DNA from 4 places in the Streptomyces sp. NPDC096048 genome. Region 3 is predicted to be linked to each of the others. Evidence: riboswitches for the same ligand, from Rfam matches in the RefSeq annotation. Region 3 holds a riboswitch; each other region holds the start of a gene.
What was found. A riboswitch is a leader RNA that binds a small molecule or an ion and turns the genes downstream of it on or off. The one in region 3 is predicted to bind cyclic di-AMP.

Region 1: linked by a shared signal. The riboswitch ahead of ACIQ6R_RS29520 (M23 family metallopeptidase) and the one ahead of ACIQ6R_RS13680 (C40 family peptidase) in region 3 are both predicted to bind cyclic di-AMP.
Region 2: linked by a shared signal. The riboswitch ahead of ACIQ6R_RS00680 (transglycosylase SLT domain-containing protein) and the one ahead of ACIQ6R_RS13680 (C40 family peptidase) in region 3 are both predicted to bind cyclic di-AMP.
Region 4: linked by a shared signal. The riboswitch ahead of ACIQ6R_RS17560 (transglycosylase family protein) and the one ahead of ACIQ6R_RS13680 (C40 family peptidase) in region 3 are both predicted to bind cyclic di-AMP.

Annotation. Positions count from the first base shown of each region.
Region 1 covers NZ_JBIWGG010000011.1:265,751-270,541, forward strand. Annotated here, with positions in the region: gene ACIQ6R_RS29515 (GntR family transcriptional regulator) at 1-398, opposite strand, end outside; gene ACIQ6R_RS29520 (M23 family metallopeptidase) at 596-1,360, opposite strand; cyclic di-AMP (ydaO/yuaA leader) riboswitch at 1,373-1,537, opposite strand; gene ACIQ6R_RS29525 (M16 family metallopeptidase) at 1,729-3,117, opposite strand; gene ACIQ6R_RS29530 (M16 family metallopeptidase) at 3,114-4,466, opposite strand; gene ACIQ6R_RS29535 (DNA topoisomerase (ATP-hydrolyzing) subunit A) at 4,790-4,791, shown strand, end outside.
Region 2 covers NZ_JBIWGG010000001.1:132,175-136,965, reverse strand. Annotated here, with positions in the region: gene ACIQ6R_RS00685 (polyprenyl synthetase family protein) at 1-701, opposite strand, end outside; cyclic di-AMP (ydaO/yuaA leader) riboswitch at 1,391-1,558, shown strand; gene ACIQ6R_RS00680 (transglycosylase SLT domain-containing protein) at 1,564-2,064, shown strand; gene ACIQ6R_RS00675 (HAD family hydrolase) at 2,190-2,999, opposite strand; gene ACIQ6R_RS00670 (GNAT family N-acetyltransferase) at 3,286-4,350, shown strand; gene ACIQ6R_RS00665 (glycosyltransferase) at 4,379-4,791, shown strand, end outside.
Region 3 covers NZ_JBIWGG010000004.1:525,284-530,074, reverse strand. Annotated here, with positions in the region: gene ACIQ6R_RS13700 (8-amino-7-oxononanoate synthase) at 148-1,275, shown strand; gene ACIQ6R_RS13695 (DUF397 domain-containing protein) at 1,318-1,560, opposite strand; gene ACIQ6R_RS13690 (helix-turn-helix domain-containing protein) at 1,570-2,430, opposite strand; gene ACIQ6R_RS13685 (ATP-binding protein) at 2,645-3,136, shown strand; gene ACIQ6R_RS13680 (C40 family peptidase) at 3,228-3,701, opposite strand; cyclic di-AMP (ydaO/yuaA leader) riboswitch at 3,705-3,849, opposite strand; gene ACIQ6R_RS13675 (hypothetical protein) at 4,220-4,528, opposite strand; gene ACIQ6R_RS13670 (ATP-dependent Clp protease proteolytic subunit) at 4,536-4,791, opposite strand, start outside.
Region 4 covers NZ_JBIWGG010000006.1:88,640-93,430, forward strand. Annotated here, with positions in the region: gene ACIQ6R_RS17550 (septum formation initiator family protein) at 1-121, opposite strand, end outside; gene eno (phosphopyruvate hydratase) at 335-1,624, opposite strand; gene ACIQ6R_RS17560 (transglycosylase family protein) at 1,884-2,624, opposite strand; cyclic di-AMP (ydaO/yuaA leader) riboswitch at 2,628-2,794, opposite strand; gene ACIQ6R_RS17565 (transglycosylase family protein) at 2,977-4,002, opposite strand; gene ACIQ6R_RS17570 (cytochrome P450) at 4,146-4,791, opposite strand, start outside.

The DNA of each region.
Region 1 (4,791 bases), on a different contig from region 3:
GTCTCGTGGAACCACCCGTCCAGTGAGCGCAAATCCTCGCTGTCGCCTTGCCTGGCGCGCTCCTGCCCCAGCCTGACCAGCCCGCGCAGCACCTTGAGGTGCGCCTCGGTACGGCGCCGGGCGGCCCGGGAGGCGCCGAGGGGTTCGAGGAGCGCGCGCGTCTCCAGCAGGTCGGCGGCCTCCTGCTCGGTGGGTTCGGCGACGCACGCGCCCGCGTGCCGCCGCGTCACCACGAAGCCTTCGGCCTCCAGTGTGCGCAGGGCCTCACGGACGGGGACGCGGGAGACGCCGTAGCGGCGGGCCAGGAGTTCCTCGGTGAGCCGGCTGCCGCGTCCGTGGACGCCGGTGACGATGTCGTCCCGGATCGCCGTGCACACCGAGTGCGCCGGAATACGCATGCCGACCTCCGCCTTAATCCCCGTGAAACGTCGACGATTGACGTGTGCTCAGTGACTCTAGGCCAATCAAGCGCATATTCCGACGGCAGGACGGATTTCATGGGTATTTTTTGGACAGCGACGCGTACACCGAGGGAAAGAAAGCCGAAAGCCCCGGCTCGGGAAGCCGGGGCTTTCGAATGCCGTACCGTCCGTCGTCAGACGTTCACGCCGTGGGAGCGGAGGTAGGCGACGGGGTCCAGGTCCGAGCCGTACTCAGGGCTCGTACGGGCCTCGAAGTGCAGGTGCGGTCCGGTGACGTTGCCGGTGGCGCCCGACAGGCCGATCTGCTGTCCGGCGACGACCGCCTGGCCGACCGAGACACCGATGGACGACAGATGGCCGTACTGCGTGTACGTGCCGTCGTGCATCTTGATCACGACCTGGTTGCCGTACGCCCCGCCCCAGCCGGCCTCGACGACGGTGCCGACGCCGACCGCGTGCACGGACGTGCCGCTGGAGGCGTGGAAGTCGATGCCGGTGTGGCTGCCGGAGGACCACAGCGAGCTGCCGGCCTGGTAGGCGGTGGAGACGTAGGAAGCGGTGATCGGCGACACGAAGGTGTTGAGGCGCTTGCGCTCCGCCTCGCGCGCGGCGCGCTCCTTGGCCTCGCGCGCCTCCTTGGCCGCCTCGGCCGCCCGCTCGCGCGCGGCCTCCTGGGCCGCCTCCCGGGCGGCGGCGTGCAGGGCCGCCTGCTCCTGCGCGGTGGCCTGGGCATCGATCTCGTGGGCTACGGAGTCGCCGATGGTGATGACCGGGGTGAGTCCGCTCTGCTCCGCCTGGGGCTCGGCGGCGAGCGCCGGAGCCGCGAGGGTGCCGACGACGCCGGTGGTGGCGAGGGCCGCGACACCCGCCGCACGGGCGGTGGTGCGGTGCACCCGGCTGGGACGACGGTGCTTCCCGGTGGCGCGCGTGAACGCCATGTAGAGGCTGGTCCTTTCCTTCCCTCTCGCCTACCGGGTTAGCTGACGGGTTCGGAGGTGGAAGGTCTCCTACGGACCCCCTCGCTGCGCGCGCGGGCGTCCGATTCACCCCAGGGACTGCGATGGGTCCCCGGCTCCCCTGGCTCGCGCCGTACGGGGACTCGGCGATGACTGTCCGGTGCCGCGGGTGCGGCGCACTGCCTGACGAACAGCCCGCATGACGCTAAACGCGGCTGCGTTCAATCCTCAAACGCAACAGGACTTTTGTAGCGCACGCCACAGGGCAGACAGGCAGCCTCTCCCCCAATTCGGACAAATGGCGGCCCTGGTGACACTCCGGTCACCAGGGCCGCCGCGCGCGTGTGCCGCTACTCGGCCGCCACCACGGTGACTTCACCGATGCCGAGGGCCTCGACGGGCTCCTTGATCTGCGCCGCGTCGCCGACGAGGACCGTCACCAGACGGTCCACCGGGAAGGCGTTCACGACCGCCGCCGTGGCCTCCACGGTGCCCGTGGCGGCGAGTTGGCGGTAGAGCGTGGCCTGGTAGTCGTCGGGCAGGTGCTGCTCGACCTGGTCGGCCAGCGTGCTCGCCACGGCCGCCGCCGTCTCGTACTTCAGCGGCGCCACGCCCACCAGGTTCTGCACGGCCACGTCACGCTCGGCGTCGGTGAGACCTTCCGCGGCGAGCTTGCGCAGCACCGTCCACAGGTCCTCCAGGGCCGGACCGGTGTTGGGGGTGTCCACGGAGCCGCTGATGGCGAGCATCGCGGCGCCCGTGCCGTCGGGCGCGGAGCGCATGACCTGACCGAACGCCCGTACGCCGTAGGTGTAGCCCTTCTCCTCGCGCAGGACGCGGTCCAGGCGCGAGGTGAGGGTTCCGCCGAGGCAGTAGGTGCCGAGCACCTGCGCGGGCCACACCCGGTCGTGCCGGTCGGCGCCGGTGCGGCCGATCAGCAACTGCGTCTGGACGGCACCGGGTCGGTCCACGATGACGACCCGGCCGGTGTCGTCGGCGCTCACCGGGGGTACGGGACGCGCCTCGGCCACGGAGCCGGTCCACGCGCCCAGCGTCTCGCCGAGCAGCGCGTCGAGGTCGACGTCGGTGAGGTCGCCGACGACCACGGCGGTGGCGGTGGCGGGTCGGACGTGCTTCTCGTAGAAGGCGCGTACGGCCGCCGAGTCGATGCTCGCGACCGTCTCCTCGGTGCCCTGGCGCGAGCGCGACATACGCGTCCCGGCCGGGAACAGCTCCTTGGAGAGTTCCTTGGCCGCGCGGCGTGACGGGTTGGCCAGCTCGTGCGGGATCTCGTCGAGCCGGTTGCGGACCAGCCGCTCCACCTCGCTGTCCGCGAACGTGGGCGCCCTGAGCGCGTCGGCGACCAGGCCCAGGGCCTTGGCCAGGCGTGAGGCCGGCACCTCCAGGCTCAGCCGGACGCCGGGGTGGTCGGCGTGTGCGTCGAGGGTGGCACCGCAGCGCTCCAGTTCGGCGGCGAAGTCCTCGGCGGAGTGCTTGTCGGTGCCCTCGGAGAAGGCGCGCGCCATGATCGTGGCGACACCGTCGAGGCCGGCCGGCTCGGCGTCCAGGGGCGCGTCGAGGAGCACCTCCACGGCGACGACCTGCTGGCCGGGACGATGGCAGCGCAGCACGGTGAGGCCGTTGTCGAGGCTGCCGCGCTCGGGGGCCGGGAACGCCCACGGCTTGGGCTCCCCGGCCTGCGGCTGGGAGTGGAATTCCATGGTGGCGAGCTCGGTCACTTGGCCGCCTCCTCGTTCTCGTCGGTGGCGTCGTTCTCGTCGGCGGGGGCGGTCGGCTCGTAGACGAGCACCGCGCGGTTGTCGGGGCGCAGGCGGGCCTTGGCGACCTCCTGGACCTCCTCGGCCGTCACCTCGAGCACGCGCTGCACGGCGGTGAGGGCGAGCTGCGGGTCGCCGAACAGGACCGCGTACCGGCACAGTTCGTCGGCGCGGCCCGCGACCGTGCCCAGGCGGTCCAGCCACTCGCGCTCCAACTGGGCCTGGGCGCGCTCCATCTCCTCGGCCGTGGGGCCCTCCTCGGCGAACCGGGCGAGCTCCTCGTCGATGGCGGTCTCGATGACCGGCACCTCGACGTCACCGGACGTCTTCACGTCCAGCCACCCCAGGGAGGGCGCTCCGGCGAGCCGCAGCAGGCCGAATCCGGCGGCGACGGCCGTGCGGTCGCGGCGTACCAGCCGGTTGTACAGGCGGGACGACTCACCGCCGCCCAGGACGGTGAGGGCGAGGTCGGCCGCGTCGCACGCGCGCGTGCCGTCCTCCGGCAGGCGGTAGGCCGCCATCAGGGCGCGGGCCGGGACCTCCTCCTCTACGACCTCGCGCAGCTGCTCCCCCATGACCTCTGGCAGCGAGCCGTCACGGGGCGGCTGCTTGCCGTCGTGCGAGGCGATGGAGCCGAAGTACTTCTCGATCCAGGCGAGCGTCTGCTCGGGGTCGATGTCGCCGACGACCGAGAGCACCGCGTTGTTCGGCGCGTAGTAGGTGCGGAAGAACGCGCGCGCGTCCTCCAGCGTCGCCGCGTCCAGGTCGGCCATGGAGCCGATCGGCGTGTGGTGGTAGGGGTGCCCCTCCGGGTAGGCGAGGGCGGTCAGCTTCTCGAAGGCCGTGCCGTAGGGCACGTTGTCGTAGCGCTGGCGGCGCTCGTTCTTGACGACGTCCCGCTGGTTCTCCATCGACTCGTCGTCCAGGGCGGACAGCAGGGAGCCCATCCGGTCGGCCTCCAGCCAGAGGGCGAGCTCCAGCTGGTGGGCGGGCATGGTCTCGAAGTAGTTGGTGCGCTCGAAACTGGTGGTGCCGTTGAGCGAGCCGCCGGCGCCCTGCACCAGCTCGAAGTGGCCGTTGCCCTTGACCTGGGCGGAGCCCTGGAACATGAGGTGCTCGAAAAGGTGAGCCAGGCCGGTACGACCCTTGACCTCGTGGCGCGAGCCGACGTCGTACCAGAGGCACACCGCCGCGACCGGGGTCAGGTGGTCCTCGGAGAGCACCACGCGCAGGCCGTTGGCCAGGCGGTGCTCGGTCGCTGTCAGTCCGCCGGAGCCTGCCTGGGCTGTGGCCGTGTGACCCATGGGCATGTACGTCCCTTCGATCGCGGAATCCTTGGTGGAAACACTCGGTGGATCATTGGGCGGAACTGCGGAATTCCGCCGATCCTGCCACTGTATGCAAGCGTGCGGGACACCGGTGGAGTTCCCGGGTCTCGTACGCCGAGAGCGAGAACGGGGTTGGCGGCCCGACCGGCCGGACCGGGGCGAGCGCGCGGGACGAGGGCGTACCCTGCGGGCAGCGCGCCGGGCCGGGCAGCCCGTGACGGGTCCTGGTCGGTCGCTGTCAGTGCCGCGGTCCACAATGGACCGCGTCAGATCACCGTTCACGCTTCAGCAAGGAGCCGGCAGCGAT
Region 2 (4,791 bases), on a different contig from region 3:
TTCCCGGACTCGTGGGAGTCGGAGGCGATGTCCAGGACGTCGTCCGCGAGCTGGAAGGCGACGCCGAGCCGCTCGCCGTACTGGGTGAGCACGTCCACGACCGTCTCGTCGGCGCCGGACATCATCGCGCCGAACCGGCAGGAGACCGCCACCAGCGAACCCGTCTTGCCGCCCAGCACGTCCAGGTAGTGGTCGACCGGGTCCCGGCCGTCCTGCGGCCCCGCCGTCTCCAGGATCTGGCCGGTGACGAGCCGCTCGAACGCCAGGGCCTGCACGCGGACCGCCTCGGGACCGAGGTCGGCGAGGATCTGCGAGGCGCGGGCGAACAGGAAGTCGCCGGTGAGGACCGCGACCGAGTTGTCCCAGCGGGTGTTGGCGCTGGGCACGCCGCGCCGTACCGCGGCCTCGTCCATCACGTCGTCGTGGTACAGGGTGGCGAGGTGGGTCAGCTCCACGACGACGGCCGAGGGCACGATGCCGGGGGCGTAGCGGTCGCCGAACTGGGCGGAGAGCATCACCAGCAGTGGCCGGAAACGCTTACCGCCGGCCCGCACCAGATGCTGGGCGGCCTCCGTGATGAACGGAACCTCGCTTTTGGTTGCCTCAAGCAACCCTTCCTCGACAGCAACCAATCCGGCCTGGACATCGGCTTCCAGAGCCTGGTCCCGCACGCTCAGCCCGAACGGCCCGACGACGGTCACGAGGGGTCTCCTGTCTGCTGGTGTCTACTGGCGATTACCTGGTTTGTCGATAGGTCGCTGCCACCACTCAAGTCAGCGTATCCGGTCACCTTTCGATCACCGCTAGCGCCCACCGTTACAGGCCGGTCGGTATCGGATCATGCACGGTATGTTTTTGATCAGGTGATATGAGCAGATATTGATCGCCATCACCGGGAGCCGGAACCCGCCATCGAAGATCACATCACCCCTCCCAACGGCCCGCACGCCGATTACGTCACCCGCTCGGCCCACCCCGATCCGCCCCGAACGCATGCCCGCACAGTGTGCGGAAACACCGGCCGGAGCGGGGTCGGGCGCGAGACGCGCACGGCAGCGAGCCCGGCCGGCCGGCGGTCGAGACCCGAAGCCCTCCCCACCTGCGGCCGATTGACTCCGAGTTGGCCTTAATGCCTGATTTGCCATCCTTGTTGAGGCCCGTGAGTTGGCTCACTCCGCCCCACCTGTAGGCAGCCTCGCCGCCGACTGTGCCCTCCCTTTGCCCCGCAAGCCAGTTGAGCCTTGGCAGCCGCAAAGGATCAAGCACCTCAAACACCCCAGACCAAGGTCAACAGGCGCGTTGGGTGATTCCTGCACTTGTTTCGGACATCTGCTCTCGCATACGTTCCCGGCCTGTCGGGCGGACGCCGAATCCTGCCACCGCCCGGACGCACAGTCATCCGCCAACAAACTCGCAGGCAGGAGCGGGGGACCCAGGTAAGTCGCCGCGCCGGTCACCACCGGAACGGCTCGGGGTGAAGCCGTGCCCGTCAGGGCCCGGCCGGGCACCTCCCCGCCCGAACCCGACAGCTCACCTCGCAGGCGTAAGGAGAGGGACTCAAGCATGTCTGCCAACGGTCAGAACCGTCACGCCCGTACCGCCCGCCTCGCCCGGAAGCTCGCCGTGGCAGCCACCGGCGCCGCCGTGCTCGCCCTGCCGCTCATCGGGGCCACCAGCGCCTCCGCGGCCACCCCGGCCGCCACCACGACCGCCGCCACCGCCACCACCGCGGCGACGACGTACCCGGACAACCTCGACGGCTGGATCCGGGAGTCGCTCGACATCATGGCGCAGCACGGCATCCCCGGGTCGTACGAGGGCATCCACCGCAACATCATGCGGGAGTCGTCCGGCAACCCGATGGCCATCAACAACTGGGACATCAACGCCATCAACGGCACCCCGTCCAAGGGCCTGCTCCAGGTGATCGCCCCGACCTTCGAGGCGTACCACGTGCCCGGCACCTCCTGGGACCCGTACGACCCGGTCGCCAACATCACCGCCGCCTGCAACTACGCGGCCGACCGGTACGGCTCGATGGACAACGTCTTCGGCGCGTACTGAGCCGCACCGGAGGTACTGGGCCGGATCGCGCGATTCCGAGCCGCATCGCGCGGTCTGGGCCCGCATCGCGCGGTTCCGAGCCGCATCGCGCGGTTCCGAGCCCTGCTACAAGGCTCTGAGCCGTATCAAGAGGTTCTGAAGATCCGTTCGAGGACGACGGCCACGCCGTCGTCCTCGTTCGTCGTGGTGACCTCGTCGGCCACCGCCTTGAGTTCGGGATGGGCGCCCGCCATGGCGACACCGTGGGCGGCCCAGTCGAACATGGGGATGTCGTTGGGCATGTCCCCGAAGGCGATCGTCCGCCGCCGGCCCACGCCCAGGCGCTCGGCGGCCAGCGCCAGGCCGGTGGCCTTGGTGATGCCGCACGGCTGGAGCTCCACCGTCCCCGGACCCGACATCGTGACGGTGGCGAGGGAACCGACCACCGCGCGCGCCGTCGCCGCCAACTCGTCGTCGGACAGTTCGGGATGGCGCAGCAGCACCTTGCTGATCGGCGCGCTCCACAGCTCGTCGCGCCGCTCGACCCGTACCGCGGGCAGCGTCGGGTGCGGCATCAGGTAACCCGGCTCGATGAGCGTCAGGCCGTCGACACCGTCCTGGTCGACCGCCGCGTGCACCTGTCCGACCTCGGCCTCGATCTTGCCGAGCGCGGTCTCGGCCAGCTCCCGGTCCAGGGTGACCGACCACAGCATCCGGTGCGCGCCGGCGTCGTACACCTGGGCGCCCTGGCCGCACACGACGAGCCCCGTGCGGCCGAGGCGGTCGAGCAGGGGCCGCACCCGGGGCGCCGGCCGCCCCGTCACCACCAGATGCCGCGCACCGGCCTCGGCCACCCGCGCCAGCGCGGCCAGTGACCGGTCGGACACGGTGTCGTCGCCGCGGAGCAGCGTGCCGTCGAGGTCGGTGGCGACGAGTGAATACGCGGTGCGGTCCATGATCAGAGAATACGGACACCGCACCTGTCCGACTCACCCGCGATCGCTTCCGAACGAGGAGGCGCGAGGTCAGCACGAGTCCGCACGAGTACGGCACGACTGCGCACGAGGACGCACGTTCGTGTCCGAAACCTGGCACATCATCGGCTAAAGCCGGTTAAGGGCCTGTGCACCGGTTGGCAACAACATGGTCCGCTACCTACCGGCCGGACGGCCCCGGGGGTACCTTCCTTCTGTCCAGGGGGGACTTGATCGGGGGGTCGGGTTGAACAGCGGACGTGTGCGTGTGCTCAGGCCGGAGGAACTGGGCGAGGGGGAACGGGAGCACTGGCGCGAGCTGCGCGCCAAGTCGACGGCACCACGCAATCCGTTCATGGAACCGGAGTTCACCGACGTCGTGGCCCGGGTGCGGCCGCGGGCGCGGATCGCGGTGGTGTACGACGGCGGTGAGGCGGCCGGGTTCCTGCCGCACGAGCGCGGGCCGCTGGGCCAGGGCCGGGCGATCGGGCTCGGGGTGTCGGACTGCCAGGGCGCGGTGCTGCGCCCGGGCCTCGCCCCGGACACCCGCGAACTGCTGCGGGCCTGCTCCCTGTCGAGCTTCGCCTTCGACAACCTGGAGGCGGAGCAGGAGCTGTTCGTACCGCACGCCGCCGAGGAGCACACCACCTACGTCATCGACGTGGAGAAGGGCTACGAGGCGTACGAGAGCGTGCTGCGCGACGGGTCGCCGAAGTTCCTGAAGACCACCCTCGCCAAGGAACGCAGGCTCGGCCGTCAGGTCGGGGACGTGCGCTTCGTGTTCGACGAGCGGGATCCGGCCGCGCTGCGCACACTCATGGAGTGGAAGTCGGCGCAGTACCGCAGGACGGGACGCCGGGACCGGTTCGCACAGGAGTGGATCACCCGGCTCGTCGCGCGGCTCGCCGGGACCCGGGCACCGGAGTGCACCGGCACGCTGTCCGTGCTCTACGCCGGCGGCCGGCCCGTCGCCGCCCACTTCGGGCTGCGCTCGGCGACGGTCCTGGCGTGCTGGTTCCCGGCGTACGACCCGGCTTTCGCCAAGTACTCGCCGGGGCTGGTACTGCACCTGCGGATGGCCGAGGCAGCCGCCGCCGGGGGCATCGGCATGCTCGACATGGGACGGGGTCCGGCGGAGTACAAGGACGCGCTGAAGACCGGGGAACTGCCCGTGTACGAGGGCGCGGCGACGCGCGTGGGGGCGGGCGCCACGCTGCACTGGCTCGGCCGCGAGCCGGCCCGCCGCGCGCACGGCTTCGTGCGCGACCGGCCCCGGCTGGCGTCGTTGGCGGTACGGACGTTGAGGGGCGCGGCCCGGCTGCGCCGGTCGTGACGGAGGGCAACCACGAGGGGGTGGGCGCATGGCCGGTGTGCGGCGTGCGTGGCAGGAGGCACGGACACGGCGGGAGATAGAGGGGTTCCTGGGCATCGGGCCGGTGCAGGTCGCCGAGCTGGATCTCGGCCCCGAGGGAGACGGACGGGCCGCCGGCGACGAGGGGGCGGAGCTGAGACCCGGGCCGGGCAGCCCGCCGGTGACGTCCGGCACGGTGTTCCTCCTGGTGAGACGGGCGGGCCGTCCCGTCGGTACCGTGCTCGGACAGGTCCCCGAGGGCGCGGATCCCACGGAGGTGCTGTCCGGGCTCGCCCGGAAGCTGCCGCAAGGGGCGCCGCCCGGGCCGTCGCCCCGGCCGCCGTCCGCCGGCGTCGTGGTCGCCACCCGGGAACGCGCGGACCAGCTCGGCCGCGCGCTGGACTCGCTGCTCGCGCAGGACCA
Region 3 (4,791 bases):
AGCCGATCCTGTCCTAAGGGGCCGCCCGGGGCCAAGGAGACTTTGCACAACACTGACAGATCGCCGTGTGGGTATTGCCACACCTCGCGGGGGCTGTCGGGCCGCTAATGTCTGTCCACTGCCTACAAAACTCCGGAGGACCGACCCATGGCGTTCGGCTGGATCGACGAGCAGGCCCAGGCGCGCCGCCGGGCCGGGCTCGTACGGATTCTTCGCCCCCGCCCGGCCGACTCGCCGTTGCTGGACCTGGCGAGCAACGACTACCTCGGCCTGGCCCGGCACCCGGAGGTCACCGAGGGGGCGGCCCGGGCCGCGCGGACCTGGGGCGGCGGTGCGACCGGCTCCCGGCTCGTGACCGGCACGACCGAACTCCACGCCGAGCTCGAACGCGAACTGGCCGCCTACTGCGGCTTCGAGGCCGCGCTCGTCTTCTCCTCCGGCTACGCGGCCAACCTCGCCGCGGTCACCGCGCTGGCTCCGCACGGCTCCCTCGTCGTCTCCGACGCGGGCAACCACGCCTCGCTCATCGACGGCTGCCGGCTCGCGCGCGGGACGACCCAGGTCGTGGCGCACGCCGACCCGGACGCCGTACGCAAGGCACTGGCGACGCACGACGGGCCCGCCGTCACCGTCTCCGACACGGTCTTCTCGGTCGACGGCGACGCCGCGCCGCTCGCCGCGCTCGCCGAGGCGTGCCGGGAGCGCGGCGCCGGGCTGGTCCTCGACGACGCCCACGGCCTCGGTGTCCTCGGCGACGGCGGCCGGGGCGCCCCGCACGCGGCGGGACTCGCGGGCGCCGACGACGTCGTCGTGACGGTGACGCTGTCCAAGTCGCTCGGCGGTCAGGGCGGTGCCGTGCTCGGCCCCGCCCGGGTGATCGACCACCTGGTCAACGCGGCCCGGACCTTCATCTTCGACACCGGCCTCGCCCCCTCGTCGGCGGGCGCGGCGCTGGCGGCGCTCACCCTGCTGCGCCGAGAGCCCCAGCGGGCGGCGCGGGCACGCGAGGTGGCGGCGGAACTGCACAGCCGCCTGACCGCCCTCGGGCTTTCGGCGGTACGTCCGGACGCCGCGGTCGTCTCGGTGCGCGCCCCCTCCCCGGAGGGGGCCGTGCGGTGGGCGGCCGACTGCCGTGCGGCCGGCCTGTCCGTGGGCTGCTTCCGCCCTCCTTCCGTACCCGACGGCATCTCACGGCTCAGGCTGACCGCTCGTGCGGACCTTTCCGGGGAACAGATCGAACGCGCTGTACGGGTGATCGGCGAAACGCGACCATGAGTCGGCGTGACACGGCCGTGCTTCGCCCGGTGCCGGGCCGGTTCAGCCGCGGTGGACGGCGGCCGTGAACGTCGCCCAGCTCCCGGGGGAGAAGAGCAGCGCGGGCCCGGCCGGGTCCTTGGAGTCCCGCACAGCCAGCAGTCCGGCCCAGGGGCCGGCTGACGGCCGGGCCGTCTCCACGCAGTTGTTCGCTCCGGTGCTGTAGCTGCTGCGCAGCCACCGCACGCCGTGCAGATCGGTGCCGGCAGGGATGTGCCGACAGAGTGCGGACGGTGAGCCTGTCATGGTGCCTCCTTACGCGCCTGCCGCTGTCGCGGCGATGAAGTCCAACGAGTCCTCGGGCGAAAGGGCATGGATCAGAAGGGCGTTGAAGGCCTCGGTATAGGCCTCTAGGTCTTCTTTCCGTTCGAGATGCAGGCTACTCGTCAAGTGGTCGAGAACAACCACGTCCAGATCCGAAGTGCTCGAAAAAGAGAAGATTACGAAAGGGCCGGTGACACCGATGTGCGCCCCGGCGGCAAACGGCAGTACCTGGAGCCGGACATGGGGCAGGCGCGCGGCCTCGACCAGGCGCGCCAGCTGACGGGACATGACACCGGGGCCGCCCACCTCGCGGCGCAGCACCGCCTCGTCCAGGACCGCGCTCAGCAGCAGCGGCGGCTGCGCCCGCAGTACGTCCTGCCGGGCCAGCCGGACCTCCACCAGCGTGTCCAGCCGCTCCTCCGGCAGCCCGTCCGCCGCGGCGCGCGTCACCGCGCGGGCGTACTCCGGTGTCTGCAGCAGCCCGGGGACCACCGTGGTCTCCAGTGTGCGCATCGCGCTCGCCTGGGACTCCAGGCTGATGAAGTCGCGGTAGGTCGGGGGCAGTACCCCGCGATAGGCGTGCCACCAGTGGTTCCGGCCGCCCGCGTCGTCGGAGCCCGCCAGCATCACCAGCAGCTCCCGCAGCTGGTCGTCGTCCACGCCGTACGCGTCCAGCAGTAACCGCACGTCGGCCGGTTTCGCCCCGCTCGTCCCGGTCTCGATCCGGCTGACCTTCGACTGGTGCCAGCCCACCAGCCGGGCCGCCTCGCCGCTGGTGATACCCGTCGACGTGCGCAGGGCGCGCAGTTCGGCGCCCAGCTTCCGACGGCGCACCACGGGGCCGTGCTGCATGGGCCACTCCCTTACTCCTTATGGGCCGCCCGAATACGCTCTGCCGTCGCAGAGTTCACCGCTTTGAGCGACAGATATATGCATATCTTGGTGGATCGCCGCCCTTCACCGGCCCGGTGATGGCAGTCTGGCGGCGAAGCACCAGTCCGGGACCGTACTCGAACCATCCGCTCCGTGTCCGGCTGCGGTCCCGTGGGAAAGGGACGACGTCGCCATGGCAGACCATCTGGAAGCATCCGTCACTCTGCCGAGCGATCCAGCCTCGGTGGCCGCCGCGCGTACCTATGTCGTCGGGACACTGGCGGAGTGGGGCCTGCCGCCGGAGACCGACGTGTCCGAAACCGTCCGGCTCATCGTTTCCGAGCTGACGACCAACGCGGTCCAGCACACGTTCGGACAGTCACCCACCTTCACCGTGGACCTCGTGCTCGACCGTGACGAGCGGCTGCGCATCGGTGTCACCGACAGCCACCCGCGGTTCCCCAAGCGCCTGCCCGCGGCCGTCCAGCAGGACAACGGCCGAGGCATGGTGATCATCCGCTGGCTGACGGCGGAGTGCGGCGGCAAGCTGAGAGTGCGGCCCACACGCGAGGGGGGCAAGACCGTCTCCATCGAACTGCCCTGGGCGCCGCCGGGCGGTCCGGTGCCCGCCGAACCGGCCACGGTCGCCGGGCAGGCCGTGGGAGGCCAGGAACCGCGGCGGTGACGCGCCGACGGCACCCGGCGCGTCCCAGGCGCATACCGCGCACCCGAGGGGGGCGACGGCGGGGCAGGACGCCGTCACCCCCTCGGGCGGGCTACTTGACCCGGCCGTACCAGACGCTGCCGGTCCAGATCTTCTGCAGACGCACCACGTCCCCGGTCTTCGGGGCGTGCCAGATCTTGCCCTTCCCGGCGTAGATGCCGACGTGGTAGACGCTGCGGCCCGAGTGGAAGAACACCAGGTCCCCGGTCTTGCGGTTCTTGGCGGAGATATGACGGGTCTGGTTGTACTGCTGGGCGGCGGTGCGCGGCAGCGTCTTGCCGGCCTTCTTGAACGAGTACAGCGTCAGCCCCGAGCAGTCGAACCTGCTTGGTCCGACGGCGCCCCATTTGTACGGCGCGCCCTTCTTGGAGGCGGCGATCTTGAGGGCCTTCGTCGCATGGCTCGCCGCGGCCGCCTCGGAGGCGACACCGGGAACCACTACGGAACCGCCCACGGCGGCGAGAGTGAGGGCCGAGGCCGTACCGGCACGGGCCATCAGCGACGGGACACGATTGAGCGCGGACATGCGCAACCCTTCGTCAGCCGCCTGTGAAGGATGACCTGTCGGATTCGGGCTGGCGAAGTTGCCCGGCCGCACGAGTGCGGCTTCACCCCAAGGGCTGCTCGGCCCGGTGCGTCTCCCACGGAGACGACCGTTCCGGCGACCCGTCGTGCTCGGGTCCTCCACTCCTGCCGATCCACTCCTGTCGACCGGTCGTCCGGGCGGCGGCAGGACTCGGCGTCCGCCCGGACCGCCCCGCCGCTGCGGCGGGGGCTTGTCGTCAGTCACGGATCTTGTCTCGCCCGAGGGGAAATTCCCAACGGAACGTGCCCTTTGTGTTGTTACTCACCACTCACCCGTTCGGGTGGACGGCGCTGTGTTCGAGCCATCGATGGGTGTGGTGACGACCCCGGGACCAGCGACGCAGTGGCTCATCCCGCTGTCCGGACACGCGGGTCGCGCAAGCTCGGCCGGTCGCAAATCGGAGGTGTTCCTACGCCGAAAGGCGGTAAGCCGTTCGGTCCGTTTCGACTGCGGGTGCCTCAACTGCCGGAACAGGGCGGAAGGCCGACTCGAGCCGTCCGCCGTTCACCGTCCAGCACGCGCAGCGCCCGGGCCAGGGTCGTGGCGTGCAGTTCCGTCTCGCTCCGCCGGTGCATCAGCGCCAGCGCGTCGCGCAGGGCGGCCGCCTTGCCGACCAGCGCCTGGGCGGCCCGCAGCCCGCGGTAGGTGTCGCCCTCCCGCGCGGGGTTGATGCGCCCGAGCAGATCGACGACGTCCAGGTACCGGTCGATCAGCTCCGCTTCGGCGCGGGTCAGGGCGGGCAGAGGCGGCAGCTCCGGTGGCAGCATGGCCGGATCACCTCGCGCCGGATGTCGGGGACACGGACCTGCGACTGGGCACGATCCGGTCCACCAGTCCGTACTCCAGGGCCTGTTGCGCGTCCAGGACGGTGTCCCGCTCGATGTCCGCGTTCACCTGTTCGGGGCTGCGCCCTGTGTGCCGTACGAGGATCTCCTCCAGGTGGGCGCGGACGCGGATCAACTCGTCGGCCCGGATGGCCAGGTCGCTCGCCTGCCCTTCCACCGGGACGGTGAGCGCGGGCTGATGGATG
Region 4 (4,791 bases), on a different contig from region 3:
TCAGCCGGGAGCGGCGGGCCTGGCGCTTGGTCTGCGAGCGGTAGACCCGGGCCGCGGTCTGCTCCCCGATGATCCGGATCCTGGTCGCGGTGGAGAAACGGTCCCGGTCCTTCACCGCCATGTCTGTCCCCGCCTTCAGTCCACACGTGCGTACGTCCCCGCACACGGTACGGGACCGAGTACGGGGACGTACGTACGACGCTGCCTACCGGCGGGTGGCGCTCAGCCCTTGCCGCGCCTACTGGCTCGCGGAGCGCTGTGCCTACTGGTTCGCAGAGCGCTGTGCCTACTGGTTCGCAGTGCGCTGTGCCTACTGGTTCGCAGAGCGCTGTGCCTACTGGTTCGCAGAGCGAAACCGCGGGAACGCGCTGCGGCCGGCGTACACCGCGGCGTCGTCGAGGATCTCCTCGATGCGCAGCAGCTGGTTGTACTTGGCGACGCGCTCGGAGCGGGCCGGGGCGCCGGTCTTGATCTGGCCGCAGTTGGTGGCGACGGCCAGGTCGGCGATGGTGACGTCCTCGGTCTCGCCGGAGCGGTGGGACATCATGCACTTGAAGCCGTTGCGCTGGGCCAGCTCCACGGCGTCCAGGGTCTCGGTCAGCGAACCGATCTGGTTGACCTTGACGAGCAGGGCGTTGGCCGAGTTCTCCTCGATGCCGCGGGCCAGGCGCTCCGGGTTGGTGACGAAGAGGTCGTCGCCGACGAGCTGCACCTTGTCACCGAGCTTGGCGGTGATGGTGTTCCAGCCGTCCCAGTCGTCCTCGAACAGCGGGTCCTCGATGGAGACCAGCGGGTACGCCTCGACCAGCTCGGCGTAGTACTCGGTCATCTCGGCGGCAGTGCGGTTCTTGCCCTCGAAGGCGTAGGAGCCGTCCTTGTAGAACTCGGACGCGGCCACGTCGAGCGCGAGGGCGATCTGCTCGCCGGGGGTGTAGCCGGCCTCCTTGATCGCCTCGAGGATGAGGTCGAGGGCCTCGCGGTTGGAGCCGAGGTTCGGGGCGAAGCCGCCCTCGTCGCCGAGACCGGTGGCCAGGCCCTTGCTCTTCAGGACCTTCTTCAGGGTGTGGTAGACCTCGGCGCCCCAGCGCAGGGCCTCGGAGAAGGACTCCGCGCCGATCGGGGCGATCATGAACTCCTGGATGTCCACGTTCGAGTCGGCGTGCGACCCGCCGTTCAGGATGTTCATCATCGGCACCGGCAGCAGGTGCGCGTTCGGACCGCCCAGGTAGCGGAAGAGCGGCAGGTCGCTGGCCTCGGAGGCGGCGTGGGCGACGGCGAGCGAGACGCCGAGGATGGCGTTGGCGCCCAGCGAGCCCTTGTTGTCGGTGGCGTCCAGGTCGAACATGGCCTGGTCGATCAGGCGCTGCTCGGTGGCGTCGTAGCCGACGAGCTCCGGGCCGATCTGCTCGATGACGGCGAGGACGGCCTTCTCCACGCCCTTGCCCAGGTAACGGTTGGCATCGCCGTCACGGAGTTCGATGGCCTCGAAGGCACCGGTGGAGGCGCCGGACGGGACGGCGGCACGACCCGTGCTGCCGTCGTCGAGGCCGACCTCGACCTCGACCGTGGGGTTGCCTCGGGAGTCCAGGATTTCCCGGGCTACGACGACGTCGATGGACGGCACGAGCATCTCCTTCTTCAATGTGACGCTTCGGTGTGACGCGCGGGTCCCGCGGGACCGCAGCGGCTCTGCGGGACCGAGCCTAACCGGCTCCGGGCGATCGGCCAGCCGATCGCCCACCCGCTGGACAGAACCGAGAGTAAATTGTTTCCGAACGGAACAAAGACGTTTCCGGAAACCCGTTCGGGATGCGGGCGTAAAAATCCCGCCCCGGTGCGTACGGGGGAACACGCACCGGGGCGGGAGTCGCGGGAGCCGCCGCTTACTTCAGGTGCAGCTGCTGGCCCGGGTAGATCAGGTCGGCGTCGTCGACGATGTCGTCGTTCAGCTTGAACACCTTCGCCCAGCCGCCCTTGACGTCGTGCTCCTCGGCGATCGAGCTGAGGGTGTCGCCCTTGACGACCTTGTACTCGCCGTCGCCCTTCTCGACCTTCTTGCCGGTCGGGGTGGTGACGGTCTTCTTCTCGGCCTTCGGCTCGGCGGCCGGGCGCTCGTCGGAGCGGGAGGCCTTCTGCTCGGAGGAGCGGTCGGCGGTGGAGCCGCTGCTCTCGCTCTGCGAGCTCTCGGAGCTGCCGGAGCTCTGCGAGGAGCCGCTGTCCTGGCTCTCGCCGGAGCCGCCACCGGTGTACGCGGCGCTCGACAGGCCGGTGCCGCAGACCGGCCAGGCACCCTTGCCCTGACCCGCGAGCACCTTCTCGGCGATCTCGATCTGCTGCGCCTTGCTGGCCTGGTCGGCGGTGGCGGCGTACTGCGTGCCGCCGTAGCCGGCCCAGGTGGAGGCGGAGAACTGCAGACCGCCGTAGTAACCGTTGCCGGTGTTGATGGACCAGTTGCCGCCGGACTCGCACTGGGCGACGGCGTCCCACTCGGACGCGGTGGCGGCGGAGGCGTTGCCGGCCGCCATCAGCGGGGCGGCGACGGCGGCACCGGTGACGCCGGCGACGGCGATGACACGGGTGGCCTTGGACGGGCGGCGGTGCTTGCCCTTGCCGGAAAACAGCATGGTTGATCCCCTCACCGACGCCTGCGAGGTGAGCTGTCGGGTTCGGGCCGGTTGAGTTGCCCGGCCGGGTTCCTCGCGGAACTCGGCTCCACCCCTAGCCGCTCCGGCTCAACTGCCCGGTGCGGCACTTACCTTGGGTCCCCCGCTCCTGCCTTCGGCGCTTGCGCGACGACTGTTCCCGGACGGCCGCTGGCAGGATTCGGCGTTGCGGCAGCCGGGGCCCGCGATGGCGAGCGGTCACGACCGTAGACACGCACTCCGCGGATTTTCAAAGACGATCACGGCTTCTGAGACCTATCTCTCACGTGATCCAAAACGGACATACAGTCTCGAACCGTGACGCGAACTGCCCCTACTTTTCGCCCGATTCGCCCGTGACCGTGAGCGTCTGACCGGGCAGAATGTGGTCCGGGTCGATGCCGACGACCTCCTTGTTGCCGGCGTACAGCGAGCGCCACCCGCCGTCGACCTCAAGGGAGTCGGCGATGCCCCAGAGACTGTCGCCGGAACGGACGGTGTACGAGCCGTCCACGACCTCTCGCGACTCGCCCTCACCGCGGGAGGCGTGCCGCCCCGACGACTCGGCCGCGCGGCCGCCCGCCACACCCTCGTCGGCACTGTCGCCACGATGCCGGCCCGCGCCGGAGTCCTCGGGGTCGGTGAGCACCGAATTCCCGCCGCCCTGCCCTGCCTTGTCCGTTTCGTCGACCTCCGGAGAGGCCGTGGGTGAAGCGTCGGCGCCCTGAGAGCCGACACTCTCCGTGGACTGGGTGTCGGGGGACGTGTCGGACTTGGTCGAATCGTCCCCACTGTCCGACATGGAGTCAGACGTGGGAGCCGAAGAGGGCGAAGACGGCGAAGACGGCGAAGGGGACGAAGAGGGTGCGCCGGAGGTGGGCTCCGGCGACTCGGTCGTGCCGGACGACTCGGTCGTGCCCGACACCTCCGGCTCCGCCGACGCGCCGTCACCCGTCGAACCCGTTCCGTTGTCCGTGGACGCCGAGTCGTTGCCCATGCCCGCGAGCAGGGCGCAGGTCGGCCAGGCGGCGATGCCCTGGTCCGCGCGCAGCTTCTCGGCGATTCTTATCTGCTGGGAGCGACTGGCCTGATCGGCGCTCGGCGCGTACTCCAGACCGCCGTACCGCACCCAGGCGTCCTGGGAGAGCTGCAGGCCGCCGTAGTACCCGTTGCCGCTGTTCTGGCTCCAGGCACCGCCGGTCTCGCACTCGGCGACGCGGTCCCAGTTCGCCCCGTCCGCCGCGTGGGCGCCGGTGGCGCCGAGAAGCGGGATCGCGATGGCGGAGCCGGTCACTCCGGCTGCGACGACCAGGGCGGGAGCCTGGCGGGGGCGGCGGTGACGACCGTTCCCGGAGAGCATGCGACGACCTTTCACGAGACAACGGGGAACGCGCGGCGGACGATGCTCGGCGCCACGCTGGTTCGTGAACGTATAGGCAGATGATCGCTTGTCACAAGTTCATGCCGCGCAGATCACGTGAAGATCACAGAGCTGAGCGCGTGTCACTTTTGCGTCGGCGACGAACCGTTGTCGGACGACCGCGTGACCGATGACTCGGCCGACGACGGGGCCGGGGTGAACGACACGGGCAGGGTGCGCAGGCCGCGCATGATGAGCCCGCCGCGCCAGCGCAGTTCGGCCGGGTCCGCGGCGAGGCGCAGATCCGGGAGGCGGGTCAGGAGCGTGGCGAGCGCGGTCTGTCCCTCCAGCCGGGCGAGCGGGGCGCCCAGGCAGTAGTGGATACCGTGGCCGTACCCGAGGTGCTGGCTGTCCCGGCGGGAGAGGTCCAGGGTGTCCGGGTCAGTGAACCGCTCCGGGTCCCGGTCGGCGGCGGCGAGGACGACGAGGACGGGGTCGCCGGCCGCGATGTCCTGCCCGCCGATGGTGAGCGGCCGAGTGGCGAAGCGCCAGGTGGCCAGCTCCACCGGACCGTCGTAGCGCAGGAGTTCCTCCACTCCGGTTTCCAGCAGGGAGCGCTCGCCGGCGGCGAGGGACGTTTGCAGACGGGACCGCTGCTCGGGGTGGGTGAGCAGGGCGTACGTGCCGTTGCCGATGAGATTGACCGTGGTCTCGAAACCCGCGAAGAGCAGGATGAAGGCCATCGCCGCCGCCTCGTTCTCGGTGAGGTGCTCACCGTGGTCGGAGGCG